DNA from 3 places in the Bacillus sp. z14 (2026) genome. Region 3 is predicted to be linked to each of the others. Evidence: predicted binding sites of a transcription regulator. Region 3 holds the regulator's gene; each other region holds the start of a gene.
What was found. Region 3 encodes Rex, which represses fermentation and respiration genes when NADH is low (regulators of the CRP and FNR family bind a similar motif). Its sites were predicted from a motif close to TTGTGAAATATTTCACAA; they were not measured.
Positions count from the first base shown of each region.

Region 1 (2,275 bases), on a different contig from region 3:
CATCTGCTGGATTTTTAGTTTGTGCATATTCTTTTATTCGATCTTCGATATGCTTGTTAATTTTATTAGCATCCTCTGCTGATTTTAAGACCATACTATTTTCTTCAAGACCAGGAATGCCAAAATAAGCAGTTTGGCTGCCTAATCCAACGACTAATTTATCATAGGTTAAGATTTTTCCGCTTGAAAGGGTTACCTTTCTTTCATCTGCTGATATAGAGTCAACTTTAGAGATAATTAAATTAATATCTTTTCCTTTAAACAAACGATCTAATGGCATAGCAATTCGGCCTTCGCTAATATTGCCTGCTGCCAAGCGATGCAGTTCAGTAATAATTTGATGTGTCGGATATTGGTTAACAACTGTAATAGTAGCTTCTTCAGGAGTTAAATGCTGACGTGCTGATAATGCTGAAAGAAGACCGCCATACCCTGCTCCTAAAATAACAATTTCTTGTGCCATGATATGTTCCACCCTTGTTTGTAATTTTTTAAATCCAGTATTTTTCGAAAATTATAGAATAAGTGCTTTTTAAATAAATGAACTTTTATTTAGAACGTTCGTTGCTTACTTGAAGATAAGCGCTGGCAAAACGAAGAACCTTTTGGATTTGAGGATCTTTTAGCATTTTCATCAAACCGAATACACTGATCACTTCTTTGCTTTGTTCAGCTCTTTCCTTTGCTTCCATAGCATTGACAGCTATATGTTTGGCTGTTTTCGTAACAGGCTCTGCAAATTCCTTCGCTGTACTGGCAAAATCGTTTACTAATACTTTATCAGTAGCGACGGATTGAGCGAATTCATATGATTTGTTCAGTGCTGTTACAACTTCAGTTAATTGTGGTAATTGATTTAATAGTGTAACTAATGATTCCTGAACCTCTGGTTTTGATAATTGTTTTAACAATTCTTCTTGTGAAGCAACCGGAGAGGATTGTGTCTCTGATTGCTGTTTCATTGTGTCTGACATAGCAAATACCCCATTTCTGTTTGTTATAGCGAAAAATTAAATTAGTTATATTTATATAACCATAAATCCTCTACTTTAAGCATACTCCTTGTGTATAAATTCACAAAACTTTTTGCTCGAAAAAAGCGCTTTCATAGCAAAAAGAATACTATTTACACTATATTGATAGTGAAATATTTCATTCATCAATAGTTACCGTTGTAATTTTGATTTATAAATAATGAAAACAGGAGGATTTTTGAGGATGATAAATATGTGTAAATCTAAAATAGTTAATGGGGAGAGAGTGTGTTTAGGGCATTTTATAATAGTGAAATAATGAATGAAGGGAAGAAAATAGACTCTCCGAGGAGAGTCTATTTTCTGTTTATTCTTGTTCACCGATAATAGTTTCGGCAATGTTTTTAGCGTGATCGCCGATGCGTTCAAGATTACTTAAAATATCAACGTAAACAAGGCTTGCTTGTGCAGAACAGGATCCATTATTTAAACGGATGACATGCTGCTTTCTTAATTGGCGCTCCATCTTATCGATTTTACGTTCCAATTCGAGTACCTTATAGGCACTTTCCTTATCTTGATTCTCTATTGCCGCCATCGCTTCTTTGACCGCTTCTATAGTTAGTGTGAACATTTGAGACATGCCTTCTGTGGCCTCATCTGTAAATGTTGCTTTATTTGTATTTTTATACTCTGCAAATTCCAGAATATTTTCGAAATGGTCGCCAATGCGTTCGATATCAGTGATGGTATGCATTAGAATATTATGTTCGTCAGATTCATTAGCAGACAGTGAACTTGTGGAGACTTTAACAAGATAATCTGTTATTTTGTGATCTAAATTATTAAGAGCCTCTTCAATTTGATTACCTGTATTCAATGAAGCAGTTTCATTAGTTAACAGGTAGTTATACGTTTCTTCCAATCCTTTAATAGCAAACTCGCCCATTCGCAAAGTTTCCTTTTTCGCCTGTCCAAGTGCAATAGAAGGAGATTGGTCGATGATTCGTTCATCCAGATGCTCTGGTTTATACTCAATAACAGTATCTTTTCCTGGAATGAGTTTAGTAACAATCCACGCATATACACCAATGAATGGAATCATGATCAGTGTGTTTGTAATGTTGAATGTTCCATGTGCAAAGGCAATGGTCATTTCCGGATTTAGTCCAAGTGTTTGTTGGAACCAGCCAATAAGGGACGTAAATGGAACGAGCAAAATCATAAAAATGATTGTACCGAACACATTGAAAAGTATGTGTACACAAGCAGCACGTCTAGCGGCAACTGATGCACCAATC
Region 1 is NZ_JBZFQK010000004.1:64,392-66,666, forward strand. Features, by position in the region: gene AC4G3O_RS14325 (NAD(P)/FAD-dependent oxidoreductase) at 1-463, opposite strand, end outside; gene AC4G3O_RS14330 (DUF1641 domain-containing protein) at 549-974, opposite strand; gene AC4G3O_RS14335 (Na/Pi cotransporter family protein) at 1,342-2,275, opposite strand, start outside.
Region 1: the regulator Rex is predicted to act here: its motif matches at 1,063-1,080, upstream of AC4G3O_RS14330 (DUF1641 domain-containing protein).

Region 2 (2,275 bases), on a different contig from region 3:
TTGGCGGCAATTTAAACCATTGCATATTATTACGACGCTGTGTCATCATCTTCACGTTAATCAAGTGAGTAGCTGATACATTTTCAGAAACTGAGTTATTTCCATAAGAGCCACAACCAAGTGTTAAAGATGGAATGAAGGCATTATAGATGTCACCAATTCCTCCTTGAGCAGATGGGGAATTTACAATAATACGACATGCTTTCATTTTTATTCCGTATTCCCGTTGGATTTGTTCATTGGTGCTATGAATAACGGCCGAGTGTCCAAGACCACCTAAGTTCAGCATATCCATACATGCACCAAAGCCCTCTTCCGTAGATTTAACACGGATACACGCCAATACCGGACTTAATTTTTCACGAGATAAAGGATATTGTGGACCTGCACCATCAATTTCGGCAATTATTATTTTGGTATGCTCAGGTACTTTAATTCCAGCCATTTCAGCTATCTCATTAGCAGATTTTCCAACAATATGAGCATTAACGGCACATGATTGTTCATCAATAACAAGACGTTCAAGTTTCTTTAATTCTTTATCATTTACAAAATAGCAGTTATTTTTTATAAACTCTTGTTTAACTTCTTCATAGATCTGATCATCTACAATAATAGCTTGCTCAGAGGCACAGATCATGCCGTTATCAAAAGACTTCGATAAAATAACATCATTGACTGCACGTTTTACTTTAGCTGACTTTTCAATATAACAAGGTACGTTACCAGGACCTACACCGAGTGCCGGCTTACCTGTAGAATAAGCTGATTTAACCATTCCTGCTCCGCCTGTCGCAAGCACTAATGCGATATCTTTATGATTCATTAATTGCTTTGTAGCTTCAATGGATGGGTGCTCAATCCATTGAATACATCCTTTAGGAGCACCTGCAGCTACGGCAGCATCATGCAGGACTTGCGCCGCCTTCTTGGAGCATTCTTGTGCTGATGGATGGAAAGCAAATATAATTGGGTTACGTGTCTTAATAGATATTAAAGCTTTAAACATAGTAGTCGAAGTAGGATTCGTAACTGGTGTGACACCTGCAACAATTCCGACAGGCTCTGCAATCTCCATGACACCTGTTTGTTGATCTTCACGAATGACACCAACCGTTTTATCGTATTTAATACTGTGCCAAATATATTCCGTTGCAAACATGTTTTTAGTACATTTATCTTCGTAAATCCCTCTGCCAGTCTCTTCCACCGCCATTTTAGCTAAAAGCATGTGTTGATCAAGACCGGCAATTGCCATTTGATGAACAATCTCATCGATTTTTTCTTGATCAAATGTCTCAAATGTACGCAGGGCCGATTTTCCATTTTCGATTAACTCTTCAATCATCTCAGATACCTTAAGGACTTCTTCTATTTTTTCTTCTTTAACAGCCATTTCAATTTCCTCCTTATAGAAAACCTAGTATTGGTCGTAAATAGTCCCACAGGGATAAAATGCGTCCCTATTAGTGAAAAAAATTACTGAACATCCTATCTGACAATTTAATTTTATCAGATTATTTAAAATCAGTCTGTAAACAATTTGTGAACACCTTCACCTTACAGATTGTGAAATACTTCACATTCTTATTATATGCCTGCTTTATGTATTTGTCTAACTGTAGTCATTATTTTTTGAATTTAAGTCCTTTGTCATAGATCCACTTCTATCGGATTGACAGAGAAGTCTTTATATTGACAAAATAATAAACTCAAGTAAAGTAATTCTTAAATAGAACTGAAGGGAGAATGATTCCTATGTACAATAAAGCCCTCTTACTGGCAGGCTTAGTTTTTTCTTTAACTGCATGCTCTTCTGGTAATAAAGAAGAATCGCAAAAACCACTAACAGAAGAAGAAAAAATATATGCCAATAACTGTGCTTCCTGCCATGGCAATGCTTTAGAAGGCTATGCCGGACCAAAGCTTGAGGATATCGGAAATAGTATGAGTAAGGATGAAATCCTGGATATAATCAATAACGGTGCGAAAGGAATGCCTGCAGGAATAATCAAAGGCGAGGATGCAGAGAAAGTTGCTGCATGGCTTGCTGAGAAAAAGTAGAATAGAGATTTAAAGAGAGATATGGAATCAATGGTTTATGGTTTAATGAAAATTAAACAGCACTAAGAAATGCCGTTACCACTACGTAACGGCATTTCTTAGTGTTCTATATAATCCTTTTGTCTATCTTGTACGGCAAATTGTTGCGATGCTAAACCAATACGATTTTCATACATTTTCTGCGCCATAACTTTCTTAGCCATTTGAGCTG
Region 2 is NZ_JBZFQK010000003.1:97,968-100,242, forward strand. Features, by position in the region: gene adhE (bifunctional acetaldehyde-CoA/alcohol dehydrogenase) at 1-1,396, opposite strand, end outside; gene AC4G3O_RS11560 (c-type cytochrome) at 1,759-2,064, shown strand; gene AC4G3O_RS11565 (mechanosensitive ion channel family protein) at 2,163-2,275, opposite strand, start outside.
Region 2: the regulator Rex is predicted to act here: its motif matches at 1,568-1,585, upstream of adhE (bifunctional acetaldehyde-CoA/alcohol dehydrogenase).

Region 3 (2,275 bases):
CCCAATTATGCTGGTTTTCTTATCGAACACGAATATCCCCGCGGAACGGATAGAAGTATTGGCTGCAGGGTATTGGATTGTTATAAGCTTTATTCTGGCTTCTATCATTACTCTAGTCCTACTGAGATATGAAAAAAATAATAGAAGCTTAGGCGATCAGGCAAGTGTGGGAGCTTCGATCGGCTGGGCAATTGGCGGAGTATTTCTTGCTTTGTTTTCACAATCTATAGCTGGTAATATCGAACGAATTATTGGTATTCCTACCGGGTCTGAAAATACACAGAATATACTCGGTCTCATTGAGGCAGTACCGCTTGTTATGGTAGTCAGTTCTGTACTTGGGCCATTTTTAGAAGAGATTGTCTTTAGGAAAATTATCTTTGGCACATTACACAAGCGATTGAATTTCTTCCTGAGCGCGTTAATCAGTTCACTGATCTTTGCCGTTGCTCACATGGAATTTGTACATATCCTGCTTTATACAGCAATGGGATTCACATTTGCTTATTTATATGTTAAAACAAAGAGAATCCTTGTTCCTATTTTTGCCCACATTACTATGAATACATTAGTTGTAATCGTACAATCACTTTACAAAGATGATATATTAAAAAATATGGAAGAGCTTAATAAAGTTCAAAGCTTTATCGGAGGTTTGTTATGAGACGTTCACCGTTGTATATGGCAACGACTTACTTAATTTTAGGTGCTATTTTTATATTTTTTGCTGTTCAAAATGTATCACGCAGCGGTTGGGATTTCTTTACCTATTTCCTGATCATACTGGCTACACTTGATGTTGGTTCAGGAATCCGCTTGGTGATGATTCATAAGCAAATAAAGAAAATGAAAAGTGAAAAACCAAAAGAATAACAAAAAAAATCTCGGAGGGAAAACCTTCGAGATTTTTTATTCTGTATCTTCCGTATTTCCGGATGGATAATGTTTAAGAAAATATACTAATGATTGCAATTCGACTGCAAGGTCAATATGATGGACACGAATGCTGTCTGGCACATTCAGACGTGCCGGCGTAAAGTTTAAAATAGCCTTAATGTTCGCAGCCACTAAACGATCTGTAATAGATTGGGCAACCTGTGATGGAACTGTTAAAATAGCTACACTAATATCTTGCTTTTCAAGTTTTTTCTCCAGTTCATCCATATGATAGAGCGGAACATCCCCTATAAGGGTTCCTACTTTATCAGGAGAAACATCAAACGCCATTTCAATCTTTGTATTATTATTTTTCATAAAATTATAATTTAAGAAAGCTGTACCTAGATTCCCGACTCCAATTAGAGCTACCTTTGTAATCTCATCTTGATCGAGAGTTTTTCTAAAGAAGGATAATAGATAATTAACATTGTAACCATACCCTTTTTTACCTAAAGCACCAAAGTACGAGAAATCTCTTCGTATAGTAGCTGAATCTACTTTAACAGCTTCACTTAGTTCTGCGGAAGAAACTCGTAGTTTTCCTGACGCGTGTAGATTTTGTATAAAACGATAATATAATGGAAGTCGTTTGGCTGTAGCCTGCGGTATTTTAGTATTTTCCTGCAAAATTAATTCCCTTCTCCCTATTCTTTCTTGTCAATCGTTACTCCATATATCAAAACTGCCTTTGATAATCCCGACTGGTTTTACCCCCCGGTTTTCCAATGAAAATAGTTTCCTTCAATAACCATTGATTTTTCGATTGCTTTGCACATAACATATAAGGTTAATCAAGTATTGCTGAAACAGCTGTTATTTCTTACTTTCGTTTTTAAGATTATACGAATAATTAATCTATTCATATTTTCAGCTTTTTTCCATATAAAATCAATATCTAATCCTTGGAGTGCCCGGGTACCACATAGAAATTATATCAGAAGTTTTCTTCACTACCATAATTCTAACTATCTTAGCTATGTATAATACGCCGCTTTTTTATCAATGATTCGTTAATTTTATATTCGAGCAAAATACTAGGACTAGCGGTTCTGATTGTTTCCAGGTTACCTCCGCGATACCAATCATATGGGATCTTTCCTGATTAATAAAGCACGTAAATTCACTGAAAGTTTATTCTCCTATTCCTATTCTATAATATTTCTATCATTTTTGGTAATTTTTGTGTGAGTATTCACAAATTTTCTATTAAGTTGCGGTGCTTATCAAGAGTAGGCTACACTTAAGGTATGTACTTCTTGAGGTGAGAATATGATTATTTTACAAGTTAATAATGTATCCAAATATTATGGAGCTGAAGCAATTTTATCTACTATTA
Region 3 is NZ_JBZFQK010000006.1:8,909-11,183, reverse strand. Features, by position in the region: gene AC4G3O_RS16525 (CPBP family intramembrane glutamic endopeptidase) at 1-664, shown strand, start outside; gene AC4G3O_RS16520 (YdiK family protein) at 661-873, shown strand; gene AC4G3O_RS16515 (redox-sensing transcriptional repressor Rex) at 910-1,569, opposite strand; gene AC4G3O_RS16510 (ABC-F family ATP-binding cassette domain-containing protein) at 2,209-2,275, shown strand, end outside.